Skermanella sp. TT6: one gene and its partner. The protein of the gene in region 1 interacts with the protein of each later gene in a pairwise test. Links are inferred from orthologs where the notes say so. Each region holds a gene or a part of one and is shown in the gene's direction. Other genes may lie near its edges. The genes, in order: mrdA and IGS68_RS18320.

Evidence for each region.
Region 2: the proteins of mrdA (region 1) and IGS68_RS18320 interact in binary tests that used the Escherichia coli proteins (3 or more experiments, as listed by UniProt). The link is inferred for Skermanella sp. TT6 from one-to-one orthologs.

What each region holds. Positions count from the first base shown.
Region 1 is NZ_CP067420.1:815,387-825,775, reverse strand. What follows is about bases 7,110-10,011. They hold mrdA (penicillin-binding protein 2), read left to right. Parts: upstream 7,110-7,557; coding sequence 7,558-9,465; downstream 9,466-10,011. Other genes in these bases: rodA (rod shape-determining protein RodA), read left to right, coding at 9,462-10,011; mreD (rod shape-determining protein MreD), read left to right, coding at 7,110-7,541. Outside these bases: leuB (3-isopropylmalate dehydrogenase), read left to right, coding at 1-715; IGS68_RS03845 (hypothetical protein), read left to right, coding at 804-1,403; IGS68_RS03840 (sigma-70 family RNA polymerase sigma factor), read right to left, coding at 1,572-2,213; IGS68_RS03835 (2-isopropylmalate synthase), read left to right, coding at 3,247-4,836; IGS68_RS03830 (rod shape-determining protein), read left to right, coding at 4,981-6,024; rod shape-determining protein MreC, read left to right, coding at 6,124-7,008; more of mreD, read left to right, coding at 7,029-7,109; more of rodA, read left to right, coding at 10,012-10,389. UniProt on the Escherichia coli protein: Catalyzes cross-linking of the peptidoglycan cell wall. Responsible for the determination of the rod shape of the cell. Is probably required for lateral peptidoglycan synthesis and maintenance of the correct diameter during lateral and centripetal growth.
Region 2 is NZ_CP067420.1:3,900,500-3,917,349, reverse strand. Bases 369-3,478 are described here. They hold IGS68_RS18320 (penicillin-binding protein 1A), read left to right. Parts: upstream 369-730; coding sequence 731-3,226; downstream 3,227-3,478. Other genes in these bases: IGS68_RS36190 (N-acetylmuramoyl-L-alanine amidase), read left to right, coding at 369-608. In the rest of the region: more of IGS68_RS36190, read left to right, coding at 1-368; IGS68_RS35615 (peptidoglycan-binding domain-containing protein), read left to right, coding at 4,461-4,958; IGS68_RS18300 (YeeE/YedE family protein), read right to left, coding at 5,027-6,262; IGS68_RS18295 (hypothetical protein), read left to right, coding at 6,437-6,757; IGS68_RS18290 (HRDC domain-containing protein), read left to right, coding at 6,849-7,265; IGS68_RS18285 (hypothetical protein), read left to right, coding at 7,376-7,672; IGS68_RS18280 (DMT family transporter), read right to left, coding at 7,828-8,769; IGS68_RS18275 (NfeD family protein), read right to left, coding at 8,846-9,289; IGS68_RS18270 (SPFH domain-containing protein), read right to left, coding at 9,305-10,306; IGS68_RS18265 (AI-2E family transporter), read right to left, coding at 10,392-11,528; IGS68_RS18260 (AbrB family transcriptional regulator), read right to left, coding at 11,588-12,691; IGS68_RS18255 (M14 family metallopeptidase), read right to left, coding at 12,699-13,649; IGS68_RS18250 (N-formylglutamate amidohydrolase), read left to right, coding at 13,926-14,783; IGS68_RS18245 (hypothetical protein), read left to right, coding at 14,890-15,213; IGS68_RS18240 (NAD kinase), read right to left, coding at 15,234-16,007; GTP 3',8-cyclase MoaA, read right to left, coding at 16,067-16,850. UniProt on the Escherichia coli protein: Cell wall formation. Synthesis of cross-linked peptidoglycan from the lipid intermediates.

The sequences.
Region 1 (10,389 bases):
GATCGTCCGGGAGCTGACCGGCGGCGTCTATTTCGGCGAGCCCCGCGGGATCGAGGACCTGCCCGACGGCCAGCGCCGCGGCGTCAACACCCAGGTCTACACCACGTCCGAGATCCACCGCGTCGCCCGCGTCGCCTTCGAGCTGGCGCGCAAGCGGCAGAACAAGGTCTGCTCGGTCGAAAAGGCCAACGTGATGGAATCCGGCCTGCTGTGGCGCCAGGAGGTGACCGCCCTGCACAAGGCCGAATATTCCGACGTCGAGCTGTCGCACATGTACGCCGACAACTGCGCCATGCAGCTGATCAAGAACCCCAAGCAGTTCGACGTCATCGTCACGGACAACCTGTTCGGCGACATGCTGTCGGACGAGGCGGCGATGATGACCGGCTCGCTCGGCATGCTTCCCTCGGCCTCGCTGGGCGCCCCCGACGACACCGGCCGCCGCCGCGCCCTGTACGAGCCGGTCCACGGCTCCGCCCCGGACATCGCCGGCCGCGACCTCGCCAACCCGATCGCCACGCTGCTCAGCTTCGCCATGATGCTGCGCTACTCGTTCGACATGAACGAGGATGCCGACCTGATCGAGCAGGCGGTCCAGACCGTGCTGAACGGCGGCACCCGCACCTCCGACATCATGGCGCCGGGCATGGCCCGCTGCTCCACGTCGGTGATGGGTGACTCGATCGTCCGCGTCCTGGAGCGGATCGCCGCCTGACCCAAGCCGAAGCGCGGGCCGACCCCGGCCCGTGCTTCCCGGTATCCCGAAACGCCTCGCGTCACCGCGCCGCATCGACCGTCGCGTGATGGCTCGTGGGCCACGTTGCGATGCGACTATCAAGGCGCTGGTCTGGACCGGCACCCCGGCCCTGCCGCGCATCCTGACCGGCACCGGCGTCGAGCGCTTCGTTTCGACCGAGTTCGCCAGCATCCGCCTGCGCCACCCCGACATGGTGGCCGAGCTGGCCGGCGGCGTCCTTCACCTGGAACTGGAATCAGGCTCCTCCCCGGACATCGTCTGGCGGATGTACGAGCATGACGGCCTGATCTCCGAACGCTACGGCAACGCGCCGGTCACCCAGCTCGTGCTGCGCCTCGGCGAGCGCCGGTCCGACGAGCCCGCCGGCATCTTCCATCCCAGCCTGAACTTCCGCTTCGAGGTCCGCTACATCGCCGACTTCGACGCCGGCCCGCTGCCCGACAGCCCGTCGCCCAACGGCGCGGTACTGCTAATCCTGTGCAAATGCGACGATATTCGAGAGCGCGTGCGCGCGATCCTGGCACGACTCGCGACGCTCGGCAGGCGGGACCGGAGCGGTTCGACATGGTCGGAAACCGCTCAGCCACCTTCAACGCCGCCGCCAAGCATCGCTTCGAGGCCCTGCCGCCCTGCTTACGAGGCTTGAAGCCGGGGGTGCTGTCGTGGTGACCACCTTGTCGTCCGGCGCCGGCGGGGCGTCAAATCGCCGAACCGTCGTCCTGAACCTGCAATCCTGCCTGCCGACAGAGCCAGAAAGAAAAGGCCGCCGTCCCTTGCGGGACGGCGGCCTTTCCGGTCTTCGTCCGATACGGGATCAGGTCCCGGTGCGGCGTTCCTCGAATTCCATGCCCGAATGCACGGTCCGCGCGGCGGCGGCGGCCGAGCGCTGGAAGGCCAGGACGACGGCGGCCATCTCGCGGCTGGTGGCGGGGGTCAGCGGGCGGCCGGGCAACCGGGTCACGCCGTCCTCGCCCACTTCGCCGTCCATCAGGCGGCGGAGCGCCTCGCGGCCGCGGCAGAGGCGCGACTTGACGGTGCCGACCTTGGCGCCCAGCACGTCGGCCGCTTCCTCGTAGCTCATGCCCTCGAGGCCGATGAGGAGAAGCACTTCACGCATTTCCGGGGTCAGCCGGGCCAGGGCCCGCTCCAGGTCGCGGACGGCGAGGCCGTGCTCCTGGGCGGCCGGCGCCGGCGGGCTCAGCGCCTCCAGCGTCTCGTCCGGCGTCGCGGTGGTGCGGGCGCGGCGCAGCTCGTTGATATGGGCGTTGCGGAGAATGGTGAACAGCCAGGCGCGCATGTTGGTGCCCGGCGTGTAGCTGTCCAGGCGGGTCAGCGCCCGCTCGAGGGTGTCCTGGACAAGATCGTCGGCCCGCTCGGGGTGGCCGACCAGAGCCCGCGCGAAACGGCGCAGAGCGGGAATTTCCTGTTCCAACCGGTCAAGCGTGTTTTCAGACATGGGTGACAGCCTCCCCGGACATTTCCGACTTCGCGCTGTTGAGCAAGGATGGGATGGTTGAGCGCAACACCATTATTCCACTTCCTGACCAGCCGGCCGCCGTCCCGAGACGGCAGCGCCGGCCTGTTTGGGTGAACCACCGCCCGGTCCCGCGGCTGGACGCCTGCGGCGCGCCAAACACACGAACTCCTAGGCAGTAAAACCTTTGGACGCCACTTTGTTCCCGCGACCCGCAAAAAATTCCGGCTTCGAAAGATCGCGGCGTAGACCGCGTGATTTCCTTCGTCATCATCGGTTTACATCCTGCAGGACCTGCCGGAACCGGATCACCGGGGCGTCGACGTTACCTCTAGGATATAAGCCCCCTGGCCCGCAACACGACCTATCTTTAAGAAACAAAACGCTACCCCCAACGTCATATTCTGACGCTTTGTAGCCATTTTAATATCACGATCCAGCCCTTGGCCTGTCCTCGACCTGTCCCCGATGCCGGGACCCCTGTCCGGAATGTCCCGTGGCATCCAGCAAATCAGGCGGAAAACGGTTGCGGGACACCCGCCCCTTGCTTTAGACATACCGGGCCTGGGGCCTTGGTCGGACACGATAGCCGGCCAGACGCCTTAACGCAAATTTAACCATACCGGCGCCACCTTGGCACCAGCAGCCGGTCCCGGCACCCCGGCGGTGCGGACCGATTGACCGAAGGTAGAAACTGGTGATTACGCAGGCTCGCACGTCCGACATCATGAAGGCCCCCCGCGGGGACCGGATCGGTGCGCGTGCTCCGGCCATCGCCAGCACGGGCGGTTCCCTGCCCCTGCCGGAAGCGCTGCTGTCTGCCCGTGGGCTGCATGGGGCTCTCCTTCTGCGACTTATGCGCCCCTGAGCGCCGCCGTCGTCATTGACAGGTGTTCAGGGGGATCATGGCGCTCGCGCCATCCATCACCGTCGCATCATTGATATCGGTCCTGCCCGCAGTCCGGTCCCGTCAAGGGGGCCGCGGGCACCGGTAAGCACAGAAGGATCCAGTTCCATGACCGCCGCCACCGACCAGACCCCCGTCAACGCCGCCCCCTCCCCTTCCGACGCCGGCCGCGTCATCATCTTCGACACCACCCTGCGCGACGGCGAGCAGTCGCCCGGCGCCTCCATGAACCTGGAGGAGAAGCTGCGCATCGCCCGCGTGCTGGAGGAGATGGGCGTGGACGTGATCGAGGCCGGATTCCCGATCGCCTCCAACGGCGACTTCGAGGCCGTGCGCGAGATCGGCAAGGTCGTCCGCAACTCGGTCATCGCCGGACTGTCGCGCGCCAACCGCCGCGACATCGACCGCGCCGCCGAGGCCCTGCAGTTCGCCGAGCGCAAGCGCATCCACACCTTCATCTCCACCAGCCCGCTGCACATGAAGTACAAGCTGCAGATGGAGCCGGAGAAGGTGCTGCAGGCCGTCTGGGACAGCGTCACCCACGCCCGCAACCATGTGGAGGACGTGGAATGGAGCGCCGAGGACGGCTCGCGCACCGAGCACGACTTCCTGTGCCGCTGCGTCGAGACCGCGATCAAGGCGGGCGCCACCACGATCAACATCCCCGACACCGTCGGCTACGGCGTGCCGGAGGAATACGGCGCCCTGTTCACGATGCTGATCAACCGGGTGCCCAATGCCGACAAGGCGATCTTCTCGGTCCATTGCCACAACGACTTAGGGTTGGCGGTCGCCAACTCGCTGGCCGGCGTCACCGCCGGCGCCCGGCAGATCGAATGCACGATCAATGGCCTGGGCGAGCGCGCCGGCAACGCCGCGCTGGAGGAGATCGTCATGGCGCTGCGCACCCGCGCCGACGCCCTGCCCTACACCACAGGCATCCAGACCGAGCAGATCATGACGGCGTCCCGCCTGGTATCGGCGGTGACCGGCTTCGTGGTCCAGCCGAACAAGGCGATCGTCGGCAAGAACGCCTTCGCCCATGAGTCCGGCATCCACCAGGACGGGATGCTGAAGAACGCCCAGACCTACGAGATCATGACCCCGGAATCGGTTGGCCTGAACCGCTCGACCCTGGTCATGGGCAAGCATTCCGGCCGCGCCGCCTTCCGGGCCAAGCTGAAGGACCTGGGCTACGCGCTGGGCGACAACGCCATCGAGGAGACCTTCGTCCGCTTCAAGGACTTGGCGGACAAGAAGAAGGACGTCTTCGACGAGGACATCATAGCGCTGGTCGACGACAGCATCGGCAGCACCAACGAGCGGATCCGCTTCGTCTCGCTGATGGTGGTCGCCGGCTCCAAGGGTCCCCAGCGGGCCGAGCTGGAGCTGGAGATCGACGGCGAGGCCGTGAGCACGGTCGCGACCGGGTCCGGCCCGGTGGATGCCACCTTCAACGCGATCTCGGCGCTGTTCCCCCACGAGGCCAGGCTGCAGCTGTACCAGGTCCACGCCGTGACCGAGGGCACCGACGCGCAGGCGGAAGTGACCGTCCGGCTGGAGGAGAACGGCAAGACGGTCAACGGCCAGGGCGCCGACACCGACACCCTGGTGGCGAGCTGCCGCGCCTATGTCCACGCCCTGAACAAGTTGCTGACCAAGCGTCAGAAAACGGCGCCCGAGGCACTCTCCGCTTGAGTGGTTTGCGGCGTTGCTCTATTCAAACGGATGGTGGTTCGTGCCCTCGAGCCTCCATCCAGATTACCTCCGACGGCGGCTCGCCAATGAGCCGCCGTTGTCTCGGATGGGCCGCGTCAACCGGATGAAGAGTTAATCAACTCCATGTTTTCCAAATTGCTCGGCGTCCTGTCGGCCGACATGGCGATCGACCTGGGTACGGCCAACACCCTCGTGTACGTCAAGGGGCGGGGAATCGTCCTGAACGAGCCGTCGGTCGTCGCCATCGCCACCATCCGCGGCAAGAAGCAGGTGCTCGCGGTCGGCGACGAGGCCAAGATGATGCTGGGCCGCACGCCCGGCAACATCCAGGCGATCCGGCCGCTGCGGGACGGCGTCATCGCCGACTTCGAAGTCGCCGAGGAGATGATCAAGCACTTCATCCGCAAGGTGCACAACCGCCGCAGCTTCGCGAGCCCGCAGGTGATCATCTGCGTGCCGTCGGGCTCCACCGCGGTCGAGCGGCGCGCGATCCAGGAGTCGGCCGAGTCGGCCGGCGCCCGCCGGGTCTTCCTGATCGAGGAGCCGATGGCAGCCGCGATCGGCGCGGGCCTGCCGGTGACCGAACCGACCGGCAGCATGGTCGTCGATATCGGCGGCGGTACGACCGAGGTCGCCGTGCTGTCGCTGGGCGGCATCGTCTATTCCCGCTCGGTCCGCGTCGGCGGCGACAAGATGGACGAGGCGATCATCGGCTATATCCGCCGCAACCACAACCTGCTGGTCGGCGAGAGCTCGGCCGAGCGGATCAAGAAGGAGATCGGCTCCGCCTGCCCGCCCGAGGACGGCGAGGGCCGGATCATGGAGATCAAGGGCCGCGACCTGATGAACGGCGTGCCCAAGGAACTGATCATCAGCGAGCGCCAGATCGCGGAATCCCTGTCCGAGCCGGTCAGCGCCATCATCGAGGCGGTGAAGGTGGCCCTGGAGCACACGGCGCCGGAACTGGCCGCCGACATCGTGGACAAGGGCATCGTGCTGACCGGCGGCGGCGCCCTGCTCAGCAACCTGGATTATGTGCTGCGCCACGCGACGGGCCTTCCGGTCTCCATCGCCGACGATCCGCTGTCCTGCGTGGCGCTCGGCACGGGCCGGGCTCTCGAAGAGATGAAGACGCTTAAGCACGTTCTCATCCAGATGTACTCCTGATATTCATAATCGGCGCGGCACACTCCCTCCAGGAGGGCTGCCGCCCGTGCAACCTCCTGACATCCGGCTTTCAGCCCCGCAGAGCACAGGAAAGGCCCCGTGAAGACACGTGCCACCGGATCCGTGGTTCGTCTCGCCGCACCCCTGCGCGCGCTGGCCCAGCGATTCTCCTTCCTTCTCCTGGTGTTCGCCGCCATAGCCCTGATGATGGTCGGCAAGGTCGACACCGTGCTGGTGGACGGGCTGCGGGTCCGGGTGACCGATGCCTTCGCCCCGATCCTGGACGCGATCTCCCGCCCCGCGGCGACGGCGGCCCATTTCGTCGAGAGCCTGCACGAGATCGTCAACCTGCGCGGTGAGAACGAGCGGCTCCGGCAGGAGAACGCGGCGCTGCTGCAGTGGCAGCAGGCGGCCCAGCGGCTCGACGCCGAGAACCGCAGCCTGCGCAGCCTGCTGAACTACAAGCCCGAACTGGCCGCCTCCTACATCACGGCCCGGGTCGTCGCCGATCCCGGCGGCGCCTTCGTCCGCACCGTCGTCGTCACCGCCGGCCGGCGCGACGGCGTCAGGCCCGGCCAGGCCGCCGTGTCCGGCCGGGGATTGATGGGCCGCGTGGTCCAGGCGGGGGAATGGTCGTCGCGCGTCCTGCTGATCACGGACCTCAACTCGCGCATCCCGGTGGTGATCGAGCCGTCGCGCCAGCGCGCCGTGATGGGCGGCGACAATTCCGGGACGCCGCGCCTGCTCTATCTGCCGGGCGACACCGCGCCGGCGGTCGGCGACAGGGTGGTGACCTCGGGGCATGGCGGCATGTTCCCGCCGGGGCTGCCGGTCGGGCTGGTCGCGGAGGTGGGCGAGAGCGCGATCCGGGTGCAGCCCTTCGTCGATCCCGGGCGGGTCGAGCATGTCCAGCTGGTCAATTTCGGGCTGTCCGGCGGCCTTGGCGCCAATGCCCCGGCGGACGCCGCCGGCGGCCTGAACTGACGCCGGCGGGACCCTTGCCCATGACCGGCGGCTTCTGGAGCAGGATCGACCAGACGGGGCGCAACATGGCGCCCCTGTCGATCACGGCGGCCCTGATGCTGGTCGGGATGGTGCCCCTGCACCTGCCCAACTATGCCCCGGTGGCCCCCATGCTGCCGCTGATGGCGGTCTATTACTGGGTGATCCACCGGCCCGACCTGCTGCGCCCCAGCATGGCGTTCGGCCTGGGCCTGCTCCAGGACCTGCTGAGCGGAACCCCGCTGGGGATGACGCCGCTGATCCATGTGCTGGTCTACTGGGTGGTGCTGACCCAGCGGCGTTTCTTCCTGGGGACGTCCTTCGCGATGCTGTGGTTCGGGTTCGCGCTGGTGGCCTTCGGCGCCGGCCTGGTCGGCTGGCTCGCCTGGTCGATCCTGAACCTGCGGCTGCTGTCGCCCAACTCTGCCCTGATGCAGTCGACCATGACGGTGGCGGTGTTCCCGCTGTTCGGCTGGCTGTTCATCCGCATCCACCGCGCCTTTCTCCAGGCCTGACGAGGTCCTTGCCGCCATGGAGCGCGATACCGATAGATACCGCAGCCTGACCCGGCGGGCCCTGATGCTGGGCGGCATGCAGGCCGGCCTGCTGTCGACGCTGGTCGCCCGGATGTATTACCTGCAGGTGCTGGAGTCCGACCGATACACGGTGCTGGCGGAAGAGAACCGGATCAACATGCGCCTGCTCGCCCCGTCGCGCGGCCAGGTGCTGGACCGGTTCGGCGTGCCGCTGGCGGTGAACCAGCAGAATTTCCGCGTGGTCATGGTGTCGGAGCAGGCGCGCAAGATCGACCGCATGCTGACGCTGATCTCGGAGATCGTGCCGCTGACCGAGGCGGACTGGCGCCGCATCACCCGCGAGATCCAGCGCAAGCGCGCCTTCGTGCCGGTCACGGTGAAGGAGAACCTGACCTGGGATCAGGTCACCATGATCGAGGTGAACGCCCCCGACCTGCCCGGCGTCTCGATCGAGGTCGGCGAACTGCGCAGCTATCCCTACGAAGCCGCGACCGCCCATTTCCTGGGCTATGTCGGCGCCGTGTCGGAATCCGAGCTGAACGGCGATCCGGTCCTGGCGCTGCCCGGCTTCCGCATCGGCAAGTCGGGCATGGAGAAGTTCCACGACGCCAGCCTGCGCGGCGTCGCGGGCACCAGCCAGTTGGAGGTCAACGCGGTCGGCCGGGTGATCCGCGAGCTGTCGCGCCAGGAGGGCCAGCCCGGCCGCGACCTCACGCTGACCATCGACATCGGCCTGCAGCAATACGCCCAGGATCGGCTGAAGGAGGAGAAGAGCGCCGCGGCCGTCGTGATGGACGTGCATACCGGCGGCATCTACTCCATGGCGTCGAATCCCAGCTACGACCCCAACCTGTTCACGACGGGCATCAACGCGGAGGCCTGGGAGGACCTGCTGTCCGACCCGACGACCCCGCTGACCAACAAGGTGGTCGCCGGTCAGTACGCGCCCGGCTCCACCTTCAAGATGCTGGTGGCGCTGGCGGCGCTGGACAGCGGCATCGTCGGGCCGCGCCATACGGTGTTCTGCCCCGGCCACATGGACCTGGGCGACCACCGCTTCCATTGCTGGAAGAAGGGCGGGCACGGCACGCTGGACCTGGTCGGCGCGCTCAAGCATTCCTGCGATACCTTCTTCTACGACCTGGCGCGCCGGATCGGCATCGACCGCATCCACGACATGGCGAAGCGCTTCGGCATGGGCCAGCGGACCCAGCTCGACCTGCCCAGCGAGCGGCCGGGACTGATCCCCAGCCGGGAGTGGAAGCAGGCCAACCTGGGCAAGTCCTGGACCCAGGGGGAGTCGCTGATCGCCGCAATCGGCCAGGGCTATGTGCTGGCGACCCCGCTGCAGCTCGCGGTGATGCTGTCCCGGCTGGTCAACGGCGGCTTCGCGGTCAAGCCGCACCTGACCAAGCAGATCGAGCGCGGACCGGCGGAACAGACCGCCTGGCCTTCCCTGGGTGTCAACAAGGGCCACCTGGACCTGGTGCTCCAGGGCATGAACGCCGTGATGAACCAGCCGGGCGGCACCGCCTACAAGATGCGCATAGCCGAGGCCGGCTTCGAGATGGGCGGCAAGACGGGGACCAGCCAGGTCCGCCGCATCACCATGGCGGAACGCAGCACCGGCGTCCTGAAGAACGAGCAGCTGCCGTGGCGCCAGCGCGACCACGCGCTGTTCGTCGGCTTCGCGCCGCTGCACGCGCCGCGCTACGCCTGCGCCGTCATCGTCGAGCATGGCGGCGGCGGCTCGGCGGTGGCGGCGCCGATCGCCCGCGACATCCTGCTGGAGGTCCAGCGCCGCGACAGCGCGCGGGGCGTGCCCCAGGTCTCCAGCGCGGTCCCGGCGGCGGAGCCGGCCCAGCCGGCTCCGGGGGACAAGCCGGGGAGGATCGGCGGATGAACGGCGACTTCCTGGGCCACCAGCCGGAACTGACGCTGGGCGAAAAGCTGTGGCAGATCAATTGGAAGCTGATCCTGCTGCTGACGGCCATCGCCTCGGTCGGCTGGGCCATGCTCTATTCGGCGGCCAACGGCAGCGTCGATCCCTGGGCCTCCCGCCAGGCGGTCCGGTTCGGCGCGGGCATCTGCGTGATGGTGGCGGTTGGGCTGATCGACCTGCGGCTGTGGCTCCGCCTGTCCTATCCGATCTACGGCGTGGCCCTGGTGCTGCTGATCGCGGTCGAGATCGTCGGCGAGATCGGCATGGGGGCGCAGCGCTGGATCGACCTGGGCATCATCCAGATCCAGCCGTCGGAGATCATGAAGATCGCGATCGTGCTGGCGCTCGCCCGCTACTTCCATGCCGCCTCGCTGGAGGAGGTCGGTCGGCCCACCTTCCTGATCGTGCCGCTGCTGATGGTGCTGGCCCCGGTCGGGCTGGTGATGAAGCAGCCGGACCTGGGTACCGCGCTGATGGTCATGATGGTCGGCGGCGCGATCTTCTTCCTGGTCGGCGTCCGGCTGTGGAAGTTCGCCGTGATCATCGCGGGCGGCGCCGCCTCGATCCCGGTCGCGTGGCAGTTCCTGCACGACTACCAGAAGAACCGGGTGCTTATCTTCCTGAACCCGGAGAACGATCCGCTGGGCGCCGGCTACCACATCACCCAGTCCAAGATCGCGCTGGGGTCAGGCGGCGTGGTCGGCAAGGGCTACATGATGGGCAGCCAGAGCCACCTGAACTTCCTGCCGGAGAAGCAGACCGACTTCATCTTCACGATGCTGGCGGAGGAACTGGGCATGATCGGCGGCACCGGGCTGCTGCTGCTCTACAGTCTTCTGATCGCCTACGGCGTCATCATCGCGCTCCGCTGCCGCAACCAGTTCG
Region 2 (16,850 bases), 3.1 Mb from region 1 along the record:
CGCTGGCCATGGCCCGGGTGGTGCGCGACCAGCTCGTCGCCACCGGGCGGTACAGGGTCGTCCTGACCCGGGACAGCGACGTCTTCCTCCGCCTGCGCGACCGCGTGGCACTGGCGCGCGAGGCCGGCGCCGACCTGTTCATTTCCCTGCACGCGGACTCGATCGGCAGCAGCGACATGCGCGGCATGTCGATCTATTCCCTGTCGGACAAGGCGTCCGACCGCGAGGCCGACATGCTGGCGGCCCGCGAGAACAGGGCCGACGCCCTGGGCGGCGTCAACCTGACGGCGGAGAACGACGAGGTCGTGAGCATCCTGATCGACCTGGCCCAGCGCGACACGATGAACCAGTCCCGCCGGCTGGCCAACCTGCTGGTCGAGGAGGTCGGGCGCCATGCCAGGCTGGTGCCGCGCCCCCACCGCTCCGCCGGCTTCGCGGTGCTGACCGCCCCGGACGTGCCTTCGGTGCTGATCGAGCTGGGGTACCTGTCGAGCCCGCTGGACGCGAAACTGCTGGAGCAGGCGGAACACCGGGCCCGGATCGCGCGTTCGATCCAGCGGAGCATCGATGGGTATTTCGCCGCAAGGACCGGCGTAAGCCGGTCTTGACCTCAACATAGCCGCATTCGATCTGCTAGAGTGTGCGCCCGCAGGTTAGATCCTGGCAGGCTGGTCCGTTCGGGCTGCGGCCGGACGGGCCGCGAGGCCTTTTCATCGTTCGTGGAATACTTATGCGTATCTTAGTCGGGATCCTGTCCGCAGTTTTCTTCCTCGTCGTGGTGGCTGCCGGGGGCGTGGTATTCGCAATCCACCATTACAGCCAAGGGCTGCCGGAATACGCCCAGCTGGCCGACTACCAGCCGCCGACCGTGACCCGCGTCCACGCCGGGGACGGGCGCCTGCTGGCCGAGTTCGCGACCGAGCGGCGCGTCTTCATCCCGATCGAGGCGATGCCGAAGCGGGTGATCCGCGGCTTCATCTCCGCCGAGGACCAGAACTTCTACAGCCACCGGGGCGTGGATTTCGGCGCGATCCTGCGGGCGATCGTCACCAACGTGGAGAATGTCGCGAGCGGCCGCCGCATGATCGGCGCCTCCGGCATCACCCAGCAGGTCGCCAAGAACTTCCTGCTGACCAACGAGGTGTCGTTCGAGCGCAAGATCAAGGAGGCGATCCTGGCCTTCCGCATGGAGCAGGCCTTCACGAAGGACCGGATCCTGGAGCTGTACCTGAACGAGATCTTCCTGGGGAACCGCTCCTACGGCGTGGCCGCCGCCGCGCTGAACTATTTCAACAAGCCCCTGGACGAACTGACGATCGCCGAGGCGGCTTATCTCGCGGCCCTGCCCAAGGCGCCGAACAACTATCATCCGGTCCGCCAGCACGACGCGGCCGTGGCGCGTCGCAACTGGGTGATCGGCCGGATGCAGGAGGACGGCGCGATCACCGCGGAGGAGGCCGCCCAGGCCAAGGCCGAACCGCTGGAGGTGCGCCGGCGCGACGAGACCGAGTACGTCATCGCCGACTATTTCGCGGAGGAGGTCCGCCGCCAACTCCTCGCCCGGTTCGGGGAGCAGCAGCTCTACGAGGGCGGCTATTCCGTGCGAACGACCGTCGACCCCCAGCTTCAGGACATCGCGACGCGCAGCCTGCGCGACGGCCTGGTGGCGTATGATCGCCGCCATGGCTGGCGCGGCCCGGTCGGCAAGCTGGAGAGTTTCCAGAACTGGGCGAAGCAGCTTGCCGAGATGCCGATGCCGGCCGGCGGCGAGATCTGGCAGATGGCCGCCGTGCTGGAGGTCGAGGCGGGCGAGGCGCAGATCGGCCTTGCGGACGGCGGACGGGGCCGTATCCCGCTGTCGGAGCTGAAGTGGGCGCGCCGCTGGGTCGAGGGCGAGCGCATGGGTCCCGAGGTCAAGCAGGCCGGCGACGTCCTGGCCCAGGGCGAAGTCATCCTGGTCGAGCCGGTCGCCAAGGACGCGAAGGGCAAGGACCTGCCCGCCGGCACGTACGGGCTCCGGCAGATCCCGGCGGTACAGGGCGGGCTGGTGGCCATGGACCCCCACACCGGCCGCGTGCTGGCCATGAGCGGCGGCTTCAGCTCCCGGATCAGCGTGTTCAACCGGGCCACCCAGGCGCTGCGCCAGCCCGGCTCGTCGTTCAAGCCGTTCGTCTACATGGCGGCTCTGGACAATGGCTTCACGCCGTCGAGCCTCGTGATGGACGCGCCCTTCGCGATCCAGCCGGGTCCGGGACAGGCGCTGTGGCGCCCGCAGAACTATTCCGAGGACTTCCTCGGGCCGACCACGCTCCGGGTCGGCATGGAGAAGTCCCGCAACGTCATGACCGTACGCCTCGCCAACAGCGTCGGCATGGACAGGGTCGCCGACTATGCCGAGCGGTTCGGCGTGGTCGACAAGCTTCCGCCCGTCCTGTCGATGTCGCTCGGGGCCGGCGAGACCACCGTTCTGAAGATGACCACCGCCTATTCCATGATCGTGAACGGCGGCAAGAAAGTGATCCCGGCCTTCATCGACCGCATCCAGGACCATACCGGCAAGGTGGTCTTCAAGCACGACATGCGGCCCTGCCCGAACTGCGGCGGCATCCAGTGGTCGCCCGACCTCGCCGTCCCCGACGTGCCCGACGCGCGGGAGAGCGTGATCGACCCGCGGACGGCCTACCAGATGGTCTCCATCCTCGAAGGCGTCGTCCAGCGCGGCACCGCCAGGATGGTCGCGTCGGTCGGCAAGCCGCTGGCCGGCAAGACCGGCACCACCAACGACGCGCTGGATGCGTGGTTCGTCGGCTTCTCGCCCGATCTGGCGGTCGGCCTCTATATCGGCTTCGACCAGCCCCGGTCGCTCGGTGCGAAGGAGACCGGCGGCTCGGTGTCGGCTCCCGTCTTCAAGGACTTCATGGCCGACGCCCTGAAGGACGAGCCGGCGACGCCGTTCCGCATGCCGCCCGGGATCCGGCTGGTCCGCGTCGACGCCGCGACCGGCCAACTCGCCGAGCCCGGCCAGCGCAACGCGATCTGGGAGGCCTTCAAGCCGGGGACCGAGCCCCGTCCCGGCGATTACATCGTCCTGGACGGCAGCGAGATCGCGTCCGGCTCCGGTCCCGGCGGCGGCGCGTTCCTGCCGCCGGGCAGCGTTCCGCCCCCGGGCCGTTCCCAGGGGCAGGAGCAGGCGCCGGCCTCGACGGGCACGGGCGGGCTCTATTGACCCTTGGCGCGGAAGCTTCAAGGGTCTAAGTAAGCGTCGTTGAACAGAGATCTTGAACAATAGCGACGAGGAGGCCCGCCATGCGAGCCGAGATCGAAGCGGCTGCCGAGGCGATCAGGGAATCGCTGGCGCTGCTGAGGAGGCATCTTTGACTGGGAAAATGCAGTCAGGCGCCTGGACGAACTGAACGCCATCTCCGAGGATCCCAATCTCTGGAACGATGCCGACCGCGCGCAGAAGGTGATGCGCGAGCGGACCCAACTCGACGTCGCGGTCAACGGCTACCGGGCGTTGGAGCGCGAGCTGAACGACAGCATCGAGCTGATCGAGATGGGCGAGGCGGAAGAGGACCAGACCGTCGTCACCGACGCGGAGAACGTCCTGCTGGCGCTCAAGGACAAGGCCGCCAAGCTGGAACTGGAAAGCCTCCTGTCCGGCGAAGCCGATGCCAACGACTGCTTCCTGGAAGTCAACGCCGGCGCCGGCGGGACCGAGGCCCAGGACTGGGCCGAGATGCTCCTGCGCATGTATCTGCGCTGGGCGGAGCAGCACGGCTACAAGACCGAATGGCTGGAAGAGAGTGCCGGCGAAGAAGCGGGCATCAAGTCCGCGACGGTGCAGATCAAGGGCCACAACGCCTATGGCTGGCTGAAGACGGAGGCCGGCGTCCATCGTCTGGTCCGGATCAGCCCCTACGACAGCCAGGCGCGCCGGCATACCAGCTTCGCCAGCGTCGCGGTGAGCCCGGTGATCGACGACAAGATCGACGTCGAGATCCTGGACAAGGACCTGCGCATCGACACCTATCGGGCGTCGGGCGCCGGCGGCCAGCACATCAACAAGACCGACTCGGCGGTCCGGATCACGCACATCCCGACCAACATCGTCGTGCAGTGCCAGCAGGAGCGGTCGCAGCACAAGAACCGCGCCAAGGCCTTCGACATGCTTCGGGCGCGCCTTTACGAGGCGGAACTGAAGAAGCGGGAGGACGCGGCCGCAGCGCTGGAGGCCACCAAGTCGGACATCGGCTGGGGGCACCAGATCCGGTCCTACGTGTTGCAGCCCTACCAGATGGTCAAGGACCTGAGGACCGGCGTGGAGACCAGCCAGAGCGGGTCCGTGCTGGACGGGGACATCGACGAGTTCCTGGCCGCGGCCCTGGCCCAGCGCATCAAGGGACAGGGCGACAGTGAAGCGGCGGACTGAGGGCAGGGTGACCGAAAGAGGTGTGCGGATGAAGGGTGCGGGATGGTGCGTCGGCGCGGCGATGCTGACGCTCTTGGCAGGGGGCTCGGCCTGGGCGGCCTGCCAGCCCGCCCCGACCGGGATGGTCGAGGGCATTCAGCGGGAGCTTGCCGTCAACGGGTTCGACCCGGGGGGCATCGACGGCCGGTTCGGGCCGCGCACAGCGGAGGCGATCCGCCAATACGAGCGGGCGGCCCGGCTGCCGGTGACGGGCTGCGCGAGCCAGGAGTTGCTGGACCATGTCAGCTTCCACCTGCCGAAGGTCTATTCGCGGAACCGGCCCGATACTCCGACGACCGAGGTCGAGGTCCAGGAGGGCCTGACGATGCGGGGCTTCTATGTCGGGGCCGTGGACGGCAGGATCGGCGAACGGACCCGCGCCGCCATCCGCCGATACCAGCAGGAAGCGAACCTGCCGGTCGACGGACAGGTGACGCCGGCACTGGCTCAGCGTCTGCGTGAGGATACGGCCACCCGGGCGCGTTGACGCGGAGGCCGAGGGGCTTTCGATCGGGCCGGCGCTCCCCCGCGGGGGGAGTGCCGGCCCTTTTCGTTTCAGCAGGCGGTTTCGCGGGGAGTCTTCTCGACCTCGAGCCCGAACAGCGGACGCAGCCTCGTCCCGACCACGTTCCCGGCCAGGGCGGCGACCAGCCAGACCCAACCGTGCAGGCTGCCCGACGCGATGCCGCTGAAATAGGCGCCGATGTTGCAGCCATAGGCGAGACGCGCACCGTATCCCAGCATCAGCCCGCCGACGACAGCCGCGGCAAGCGACCGGAGCGGCACCCGCCAGACCGGGGCGAACCGCCCGGCAAGGCCGGCCGCCAGCAGCGCTCCCAGGATGATGCCGAAATTCATCACCGAGGTGATGTCCTGGAAAATGCTGTTCTCCAGCGACGCGGCACGCTCCGGCGCCGAGAAGTAAGGCCAGAAGGCCACGTCGAATCCCAGCGCGTCCAGCGGCTTCGCTCCCCACAGAACGAAGGCGGAGGTGATCCCCCAGGGCCGGCCGGCCAGGGCGAGCGTGGCGAAGTTCAGGACCGCCAGCGCCACGCCGCCCCAGATCAGCGGCCAGGGTCCCTGGACGAAGCGCTGCCAGCCGCGATGGGCGGTCCGGTTGCCCGGGCGCAAGGCGCCGTGGCGCCTCCGTTCGAGGACCACGGTGCCGCCCGCGATCGCCGCGAACACGGCGAGGTTCAGGGCCAGCGCGGGCAGGGCGCCCAGGCTGCCGACCAGCGAGACCGGGCCGATCGAGGGAAGCGCCGACCACCAATGCAGGTGCGCGGCGCCGACGACCGATCCGACGATGAAGAAGACCAGCGTGACGATCATGCGGGTGTTGCCGCCGCCGGCCGTGTAGAGCGTTCCTGAAGCGCACCCGCCGCCGAGCTGCATTCCGACGCCGAACAGGAAGGCGCCGAACACCACCGAGACGCCGACCGGCGCGACCAACCCGGCGACCGGCTGGCCGAAGAGCTCGCCCGCCGCCAGGGCGGGGAAGAACAGGGCGCAGGCCAGGGCGAGCATGACCATCTGTGCCCGGATGCCGGCGCCGCGACGGTCCGAGATGAAGACCCGGAACGAGGAGGTGAAGCCGAACAGGGCATGGTAGAGAGTGAGTCCCAGGGCGCCGCCGACGAGGTACAGGGCCGCCTGCCGGGCCGATACGGCGTCGGTCAGCCAGACCGCTCCTCCGAGGAGCAGCAGGGCGGCCACGGCCACGACGCGCGGATCCGTGGTCCGGTCCGGCGCGGGTATGCCGCTCGGCCTGCCGAGAGTGATGTCTGCCATCGCAATTCACGCTTTCTGAATGGTTTCCACCCATGTGGGCAGGATGATACCGATGTGAATAGGAAGTTAAATGCATATCTGTGGTGTGGAAATGGCCTGCGACCGCCTTGGATTGACCGAACGGACCGGAGGGCGTAATGCTCTGTCCCAGCGGCTGAGAGAAAGGGAGTGACGATGAGCACCGGCATCACGAGGCGCGACGTCCTGCGGCTTTCCGGAGCCTTGTCCGCTTTCGCCGCGGGCTTGGCGGTCGCCGGCCCGGCCGGCGCTTTCCAGTTGCTGCCGGCCGAGGATTATGCCGGCGTGATTGAGGACAGCTGCGGTGCGGCCAACCAGCTCCATCGCGCCATGGTGGCGGAGGTCGAGCGGCAGCTCGGGGTCAGCCTCGACGACACCCAGGCCCGCCGGATGATCGAGGCGATCCAATGCCCCAACTGCGGATGCTCGATCCTGAAGGGGTTCGCCGAAGCCGCTCCGGTCGATGCCCCGTTCTGAACGGATTCATCCTGTCGCAATCGTATCTTTAGTGGCAAAAAGATCCCATACAGGCTAATACTATAGGTGGAAACCGCCGCGTGGAGATACGATGAGCAGCGAAATCCGCACCTTCAAGATCCGTGACGCCGCCATTCACGAAGACGAACTGGCCCTGGCGGAGTTCCTGCGCACCGTCGAAGTCAGCAGGATCGAAACCGCTTTCGCCGACGGTGCCTGGCACATCCTGGTGATGTACGAGGAACTGCGCAAGCGCGAGGAGACGGCCCAGATCCAGAGCGCCATCGTCGCGGCGCTCAATGCCTGGCGTGCCCAGACCGCCACCTCGCTCGACCTGGACCGCGAAGCGATCATGTCCTCGTCCGCGGTCCAGGAGATCGCCCGCTACGCGCCGACGACCGAGATCGAGCTGGGCGTCATCGGCAGCGCGCTCGGCATCGACACCGCCGCCCACGGCGCCGCGATCGTCCATGTGGTCCGCCAGACGCTGGAGGACCTGACCAGCTAGGCCGGCGACCATCCCGGCACTCCCGATTGGCCCCTGACGCCGGGCGGGCGGCACGCTATCCTGCGTCCCCGGTTCGGAGACCGCCCGAAGGGCGGCGTGGAGGGACTATCATGCGCCTGTCGATTTCGATGCTGTGCGTCAGCGCGATGCTGGCCGCGGCTCCCGTCGTGGCCGAACCCGCGGCTCCCCCACAGCGGGAGCCGAGCGGGACGGACCTCGCCAGGGAGGGGCTGAACAAGCTCATGCTCGGGCTTCAACAACTGGTCGAGGAACTGCCGCGCTACGGCCTGCCGGAAATCACCGAGAACGGGGACATCATCATCCGCCGGATCGATCCGGGAAGGGCGAAGGAGGCGCCCCGCATTCCCGCGGATCCCGGGGACCCTGCCGACGGCATCGAACTCTAGAGCGATCTCCGATCAGGTTGAACCGCGTCGGTTCACGCGGCTGCCGTTCCACTCGCCGCACCTACGGCTCGATGCAGGGCGGAGGCGATGCCGGCCGACGATCGTAGGTTGCGCCCATGGCGCAACGCATCGGATCGACCCGATCGGGCACGGCTCTAGGCGGGCCGGGACCGTCCCGGCAGCAGGCTCGGCAGCACCAGGACGATGAACAGGCCGGTGACGACCAGGGCCAAGGCCAGCAGGTCGGCGCCCGCTAGGGGCTCGTCCAGGATCAGCGCGCTGGAGAAGACGCCCACCACCGGAATGGACAGGGTTCCGATCGCCGCGATGTTCGCCGGGAACAGCGCGACGATCCGGAACCATGCCCAGTGGCAATAGATCATCGGGATCAGCGCCGCATAGATCACCCCGAGGGCGCCCGGGGTCGACAGGTCCAGCACGGACGAGGGGCGGCCGACGAGAAGGGCGGCGGCGATCACCGGCAGTCCGCCGATCGCGAGCTGCCAGGCGGCGAGCTGGACCGTCTCCATTCGCCAGGGGATCGCCTTGAGCATCACCGTTCCCGCCGCCCAGGAGACAGCGGCGGCCAACATCATGGCGGCTCCCCACGGGGTTCCCCCTATGCGCCCGAATTCCGGGATCAGCAGGATCGCCAGTGCGGTCAACCCCAGGGCGAGGCCGACCACCCGAAGCGCCGTCATCCGCTCGCGCAGGAAGATGACGCTCAGGATCGATGCCCAGAGCGGCATGGTGAAGGCGATGATGGAGGCCCTCCCGGCCGCCATGAGAGTAAGCCCGAAGGCGGAGAAGACCTGCCAGCAGGTGACGTTGATGAAGGCCGTCAGGATCAGCGGACCGAGATCGCCGCGCGGAATGCGGAGGCTGAGGCCGCGGGCGCGCGCGACCAGCATCAGCCCGCCGGCACCCGCGACGAAGCAGATCGCCCGGAAGGTCCAGGGGTCCATGTCCAGGACGGCCAGCTTCATCGCCGGCCAGTTGGTGCCCCAGAACAGGGCGAGCGACGCCAGCAGGAAGAATCCCTGGCGGGGCAACCGTTCGGATGCCGGGTCGGTCGTAGACAGGGCTGGCTGGGCCAAGGCGATTCCTCGAATCCGGGATAGGTGGTTGGCTCTCCAACATTAACCCGTCACCGGGCGGGATTGCACCGGCTAATCACCCCGTCCGGTCGGGGGAATCCACCTTCAGCATGATGCCGTCGGTGCCGACCACCTTGACCGTGCCGCCGGCCGGCTGATCCTTGCCGGTGACGGTCCACAGGGTATCGCCGACGAAGGCGTGGCCCCTGCCGTTCACGATCGGCCTTTCGAGCACGACCAGCCGGCCGACCAGGGACGCGCCGCGCCGGTTCAGGGTCGGGTCGGCGCTGGTCTCGGGATGGCGGCGCTGGTACTGCCGGAACCCGACCGCCGATCCGATCGACAGGATCGCGAAGGCCAGGAACTGGATCTGCCACGGCAGGTCCGGCAGCGCCAGGAGGGTCAGGCCGACCACCGCCGCGGCGACCGCGAGCCAGATGAAGAAGGTGCCGGGCACGAAGGCTTCGATCGCCGCGAGGACGAGGGCGGTCACCAGCCAGTACCAGGATTGGATTTCCATGGCGCCTCCGGCCGCTCAGGGGTTTGACCAGGGGCCGGCCGGGGGAGGCGGCGGCGATGCCGCCGGGCTTGGCGGCGCCGGCGGGGGCGGGTCGGGCCTGAAGCTGGCCTTGGCCAGTTCGGCGATGCCGCCGATCGTGCCGATCAGGCTGGAAGCTTCGAGCGGCATGAACAGGACCTTCTGGTTCGGTGCGGCGGCGATCCGGGTCAGCGCCTCGACATAGCTCTGGGCGACGAAATAGTTGAGGGACTGGACATTGCCGCCGCCGATCGCGTCGGAGACCACCCGCGTGGCCGTCGCTTCCGCCTCGGCCTCCCGTTCGCGCGCCTCGGCGTCGCGGAAGGCGGCCTCGCGCCGGCCCTCCGCCTGCAGGATCGCCGCCTGCTTTTCTCCCTCCGCCCGCAGGATGGCCGCGGCGCGCTGCCCCTCGGCCTCCAGGATCGAGGCGCGGCGGTCGCGCTCGGCCTTCATCTGGCGGGCCATGCTGTCGACCAGGTCGCGCGGCGGCTGGATGTCGCGGATCTCGATCCGGGTGATCTTCAGTCCCCAGGGAGTGGTCGCCTCGTCCACCACGTGGAGGAGTTGGGTATTGATCTTGTCCCGCTGGGACAGCAGCTCGTCGAGGTCCATCGAGCCCATCACCGTGCGGATGTTGGTCATGGTCAGGTTGAGCACGGCGGTCGGGAGGTTGTTCACCTCGTACGATGCCTTGGCGGCGTCGAGCACCTGGAAGAACACCACGCCGTCGACCTTCACCATGGCGTTGTCGCGCGTGATGACCTCCTGCGAGGGCACGTCCATCACGGTTTCCATCATGCTCTGCCTGGCACCGACCCGGTCGATCACGGGGACGATCAGGTTCAGGCCGGGCGACAGGGTCCTGGTATAGCGGCCGAACCGCTCGACGGTGTATTCCTGCCCTTGCGGCACCGTCTTGACACCCAGCAGCACGGTGACGACCGCGAACGCGACCACCGCGATCACGAACAGCGAAAAGCCGTTCAGAACCAAATCCACAGCTGCACTCCCCCTCGTATCCGTGATCCGCAAAATGCCACAGATCGGGCCGGGGGTGCGAGCCTATCCGCACCGGCGGGTACGGCTAGGTGCCCGGCTTGCCGCCGAGCAGCGCGCCCAGGGGATGCAGCGGCTTGTGGGCGTCGCACAGGATCTTGAAGACGGCCAGGATGGGCACCGCCATCAGCGCGCCGGGAATGCCCCAGAGCCATCCCCAGAACAGGATCGTCAGGAACACCCCGATGGGGTTGAGCGTCAGTCGGCGGCCGACGATCATGGGAGTCACGAAGTTGCCCTCGATCGCGGTCAGGACCAGGAATGCCAGCGGCGGGGCGGCGATCTGGAGCAGGTCGTCGAAGGTCAGGGCGGAGACGACGCCGATGACCACCAGGCTGACGCCGGAGCCGAGATAGGGGATGAAGTTGAGCGTCGTCACCATGACGCCCCACAGCCCCGGGTTGGGCATTCCCAGCACCGTCATGAGGCCGGCGGTCGCCAGCCCCAGGGCGGTGTTGATCAGCGTGACCGTCGCGAGGTAGACCGCGATGTTCTTCTGCACGGTCCCCGCGATCGTCGCATAATGGATGCGGGCCTCCAGGTTGGTCATGGAGCCCATGACCTGCTCCAGCATGCTGCGCCCTCCGGCCAGGAAGAAGAACAGCAGCACCAGCACGATGAAGGCCTGGGCCACCACCACCTGGGTCTGGGTCAGCACCTGTTCGGCCAGGGTCGGTCCCCGGACGATGACGGCCTGGGCCTCGTCGTCGGCGGCCGCCGCCATCTGCTCGATCTGGTGGGAGGCGCGGCGAGCGCTCTCGATCGAGTCGCGCAGGTCGCCCAGCTTGAACTCCATCTCGCGCACCACGACCGGCGCCCGCTGGATCCACGAAGTCGCTGGCTCCGTCAGGCTGATGGCGGCCCCGACCAGCCCCGCGAGCAGCAGGACCACCAGGGCGATGGCGCTCACCACCTCGGGGACGCGCAGGCGCCGCAACGCCTTCACCAGGGGCCGCAGCAGCAGGCTGAGCAGCAGCGCCAGGAAGACCGGCAGCAGGAGGTCGCGCGCGAAGTACAGCGTGTACAGCACCGCGAGGCTGAACAAGCCGATCAGCGCCACCCGCTCGGCGGTGCTCCGGCCTCCTGCCGCCGGGGAATGGTTCGGCATCGGTCCGGTGGCCCGCGGGCGGCCTTCCAGATGGGGGGCGGCGATGTTGCTGGTCATGCAGCGTCAACGCTTGGCCCGGCCGGTTGGTTCGCTCCGCCTGCCGGACGGGCGGGATGCTACTCCGGGTTCTTCGGAATCCGGCGGTCCGCCATATGGCGGTACACCCGAAAGACCAGCGGGACCAGCGACACGATCAGGACGATGCGCACGATGTGGTGGGTCGATACGAAGGCGGCATCGACGCCGAGCGCCAGGGCCACCAGGCTCATCTCGGCCAGCCCGCCCGGCGCGAAGGCCAGCACCAGGGCCGGAAGCGGTATCCCCGTGAGCCAGTGCAGCGCCACGGAGAAGACCATCGTGACGGCCAGCAGCATCAGCGTCAGGCCGGAGGCGATCGCCAGCGTGTGGGCTATCCGGCTGAGCCTGACCCCGGAGAACCGGCTGCCCAGCGCGGCGCCGACGACGATCTGCGCCGCGGCGACCAGCACGCCCGGCGGCTTGCCGGCGGTCAGGCCGGCCAGATGGATCGCGGCGCTCAGCAGCATCGGGCCGACCAGCATGTAGGCCGGCAGGCGGAGCCACTTGCCCAGGAGGGCGCCGACCGCGCAGGACGCCAGCAGCGCCAGGTCGACCGGCGGAACCTCCGTCAGGCCCGGCCCGAGCGGTCCCCGGGCGGCGGGGCTGTAGCCCTCGAAGAACTGGAACCACACCGGCACGACCATGACGACCAGCATGACCCGGGCGCTGTGGGCGACCGAGATGGTGCGGTCGTCGCCGCCCATCGCCCCGCCGACGATCACCATCTCGTTCAGCCCGCCCGGAGTCGCGGTGAAGAAGGAGGTGATCGGGTCGTAGCGGGCGACCCGCCGCAGGAACAGGATGCCGAGCGCGCCGCCGGTCAGGATGTAGAGCGCGAGGCCGGTCAGGCTGAGCACCCAGTCGCCCAGGCGGCCCACGATGTCCGGGTTGAAGGCGCTGCCCAGCATGATGCCCAGGATCATGATCATGGCGGAGCGCAGGCCGCCGGGCACCTGGACCGGCAGGCCGCCCATGGCCGCCGCCGTGCAGAACACCATGGAGCCGATCATCCAGGCCAGCGGCAGGTGGAAGAAGGAGAACAGGGCTCCGCCGGCGGTTCCCAGACCAAGGGTCAGCGCAAGCAGGCCGGGCTTGAGGTTGCGGATCGCGTTCCGCCACCGGTCGGCAGGAGGATGGGTCATCGGCCGGTCAGGAGACGATGCGGCCGAGCCGGACCGCCGTCTGTCCCCGGCGCAGCCGCCGGGACGGCATGATCAGCACGCATTCGTCGTAAGGCGTGCGGATCTCCCGGTCGTCGTCATGCGCTATCAGGGTTCCGGCGCGCTCGATGATCTCCATCCCGACATAGTCCGCCTCGTACAGGAAGTCGCTCCCGGCCATGGTGACCGCCTCGGTGATCTCGATCACCTTCTGGGGCGGCGGCGGGGTGGGCGGCAGATGGGGAGCGGCGAATTCCGGCGTGACGGTTCCCGTCGCGAGCAGGAAACGGAGCGTCACCTCGATCGCCACGTCGGCCGACGATGCCGCCCAGTGCTGCCCGCATTCGGCCAGCAGGGCGGTCTTCCGCGCGGCAGGATCGACGAAGGGGGCGTAGTCGAGCAGGCGGCGTCCGGCGGCATGCCCGGAATCCCTCACCACCCACTCCGGCACGCCGACCGCCTTGGCCAGATCGCGCCCGCGGTCCGTGGCGCCGCACAGCACCAGGGGGGCGGTCGCGTTCTGCATCGAATGCAGGTCCAGCAGCAGGTCCACGGTGTCGTAGAGCGGACGCAAGGTCCGGGCGCGCTCCAGTTCGACGGAGCGGCGCGGACCATCCAGGACGTCTTCCGCCCAGACGCGGTTGAAGTCCTCGTCCACGAAGCGCGAGTTGCCCGGCCGCTTCGGATCGAAGCACTGGTAGGCCGCCGTGTTGGCGAAGCAGAGGGTCAGGGTTCCCCGGACCGGGCGTACGCCCTGGCGGAACAGGAAGTCCAGCGCGACGGGGCCGCAGAGCTCGTTGCCGTGGGTCAGCGCGTTCACCAGGACGTGCGGGCCGCTCCTGCCGCTGTCCAGCGTCGTCACGAAATCGATGCCGGTATTGCCGGCCCGATAAGGCGTGATGTCCGGCGGCGTCAGTTCGATCCGATAGGCGTGAGTCAACGTACTGGTTCCCTCGGGGCCATGGGCGGCGGAGTGCTGCGTCGCGGCTGTCCCATTTCGGCCGGCCGGTCCACTATAGGAGGGGGCGGGACCATGGACAAACCTGTACAGGAGCGAAACCGCGCGAATCAGGCATGCGACGGAAACGCTCCAGCCTCCGGTATGGACCGAAGCCTCGAAGGTTTCCATCGACGGTACGCACGGTACGGGGTATATCGTCGGTGTAACAATTTCGAAACTCCAATCCGGAGCGGCTTCGTGCCGGACGGAGGTCTGATGAGCTTTGTGATCGAAGATGTGCTGGTGCGTGACGATCCGGTCGGGCAGATGGTCCCGCTGGTGCTCGACTCGCCTCACAGCGGCTCCGTTTATCCCCGGGATTTCAATTTCGTCTGCCCGCTGCCGGCCCTCCGGCAGGCGGAGGACACCTATGTGGACGAGCTGGTCTCGGCCGCGCCGGAGGCCGGGGCCACCCTGATCGCCGCCCTCTTCCCGCGGAGCTACATCGACGTCAACCGGGCCATCGACGATATCGAGCCGGAACTGCTCGACGGGCAGTGGCCGGAACCGCTACGCCCCAGCGACAAGAGCAATGCCGGCATGGGGTTGATCCGGCGCCTGTGCAAGCCCGGGATTCCCATGTACGACGGCCGCCTCCCGGTGCCCCACGTGGCCGAAAGGATCGACCGCTATTACCGTCCCTATCACGAGCAGGTCGCCGGCGCGATCGACCGGGCCTATGGCCGCTTCGGCACGGTCTACCACCTGAACTGCCACTCCATGCCGACCTTCGGCCGCGATCCGGCCACCCGGGCGGACTTCGTCCTGGGAGACCGGGACGGCACCACCTGCGAACCGGATTTCACGCGGTACGTCGCCGCTTTCCTGACCAGCCTGGGCTACAGGGTCAGGGTCAACGATCCCTACAAGGGGGTCGAACTGGTGCGGCGCTATTCCGATCCGAAGCGCGGCCTCCACAGCCTGCAGTTCGAGATCCACCGGGGCCTCTACATGAACGAGGAGACGCTGGAAAGGAACGAGGGCTTCGGCCGCCTGCAGTCCCATCTGACCATGCTGATCCGGCATCTCGCTTCCTACGCCGGCGATGCGGTCAAGCTGGACGCCGCCGAGTAGGGCCATCCTCCCGACCACCAATGCACCGTTGCGCGGCGGGCGGAGGGCGGGTTAGACGGGGATCGTTCCGAGACCGTTCCCGACCTCAGTCCATGACTTCGCACCCATGACACTGCCTCCCAGGCTCCGGCCCATGGTCGTGCTGTCCCTGCTGACGGCGCTTTCGCCGTCGGTCGCCGCGGCGCAGTTCTCGTCCGACGACGAGGCGCCGCTACCCACCGTCGAACTCGCCCGCGAAGGGCCGTTCGAGGTGGTTTGCGTCGACGGCCGCAACCAGGAGATCACCAGCATAGGGCCGCTGTTCCGCGTCCTGAGGGACAACGGGCGAGAGGTGCGCTGGCAGTACGAGATGGAGGACGGGCTGACTTTCATCGGCCGCTTCGACGACCTGCTGACCTGCCGCTACGAGGATCGGCGGCGCAGGCGCTGATCCGCCCGGCCGGCGAAACCTCAGGGGGCGAACTGCTCCTTGAGGATACGTTCCTCCAGATTGTGCTCCGGGTCGAACAGCAGGGTCAGGGAGACGTCGCGATCCTCATGGACCTCTACCCGGATCACCTCCCGGACCTCCGTGAAGTCGCCGACCGCGCTGACCGGTCGCTTGGAGCATTCCAGCACGTCGAACACGATGCGCGCCGATTGGGGCAGCAGCGCGCCGCGCCAGCGGCGCGGGCGGAAAGCGCTGATCGGCGTCAGGGCCAGGATGCTCGATCCCAGCGGCAGGATCGGGCCATGCGCGGACAGGTTGTAGGCGGTGCTCCCGGCCGGCGTCGCGACCAGGCAGCCGTCGCAGATCAGTTCCGGCAGCCGGACGACGCCGTCCACGGTGATCCGCAGCTTCGCCGCCTGCCGGGTCTCGCGCAGCAGTGCCACCTCGTTGATGGCGAGGCCCTCGGTCCGTTCGCCGTTCTCCCGGATCGCGACCATGCGCAAGGGGTGGAGCCTCACTTTCTGCGCGCGGGCGACCCGGTCCACCAGGTTCTCCTCGCTGAACTCGTTCAGCAGGAAGCCGACCGAGCCGCGATTCATGCCATAGACCGGAACCGGCCGCTTCAGCGTCCTGTGCAGCGTCTCCAGCAGGAAGCCGTCGCCGCCGAGTGCCACGACCGTATCCGCGTGGTCGAGCGGCGTGTTGCCGTAGCGGTGCGCCAGCCGCACCTGTGCGTTGCGCGCCTCGTTCGTATCGGCGGCGACGAACGCGATCGTCGGATGTCCCTCGGGCATGGCTCTGGACTGCTCTTCCGTCGTCTTGGGATGGACAGGCCAGAGGCCCGATACCGGCATCAACCGCCCGTCACGCTCATGTGTCGCGGCACGGGAGCCGACTTGCCGCGCCGGTCGATGACGAAGTCGTGGCCCTTCGGCTTGCGCGAGATCGCTTCGCGGATGCGGTCCACCAGAAGCGCGTCGTCGTCGCTCATGCGGACGGGACTGCGCAGGTCGGCGGCATCCTCCTGGCCCAGGCACATGTACAGGGTGCCGGTGCAGGTCAGCCGGACCCGGTTGCAGCTTTCGCAGAAATTGTGGGTGAGCGGCGTGATGAAGCCGATCCGGCGTCCGGTCTCGCGCACCTCCACGTAGCGCGCGGGGCCGCCGGTGGTGTAGTCGATCTCGTTCAGGGTCCAGCGCTCGGCTATCCTGGAACGCACCAGGGAGAGCGGCAGATACTGGTCCAGCCGGGCCTCGCCGCCGATGTCGCCCATCGGCATCACCTCGATGAAGGTCAGGTCGAAGCCCTCGTCGCCGCACCAGGCCACCAGCCGGTGGAACTCGTCGTCATTGACGCCCTTCAGGGCGACGCAGTTGATCTTGACGGCAAGCCCGGCCTCGCGGGCGGCCTTGAGGCCGGCCAGCACCTTGTCGAGCTTGCCCCAGCGGGTGATCGCCTCGAACTTGTGGGGGTCGAGGGTGTCGATGCTGACATTGATCCGGCGGACGCCCGCCTCGTAAAGCTCCGCCGCGTAGCGCTCCAGCTGGCTGCCGTTGGTCGTCAGCGTCAGCTCCTTCAGGGCGCCGCTGCCGAGATGCCGGCCCAGCGAGCGTATCAGGTTCATGATGCCCTTGCGG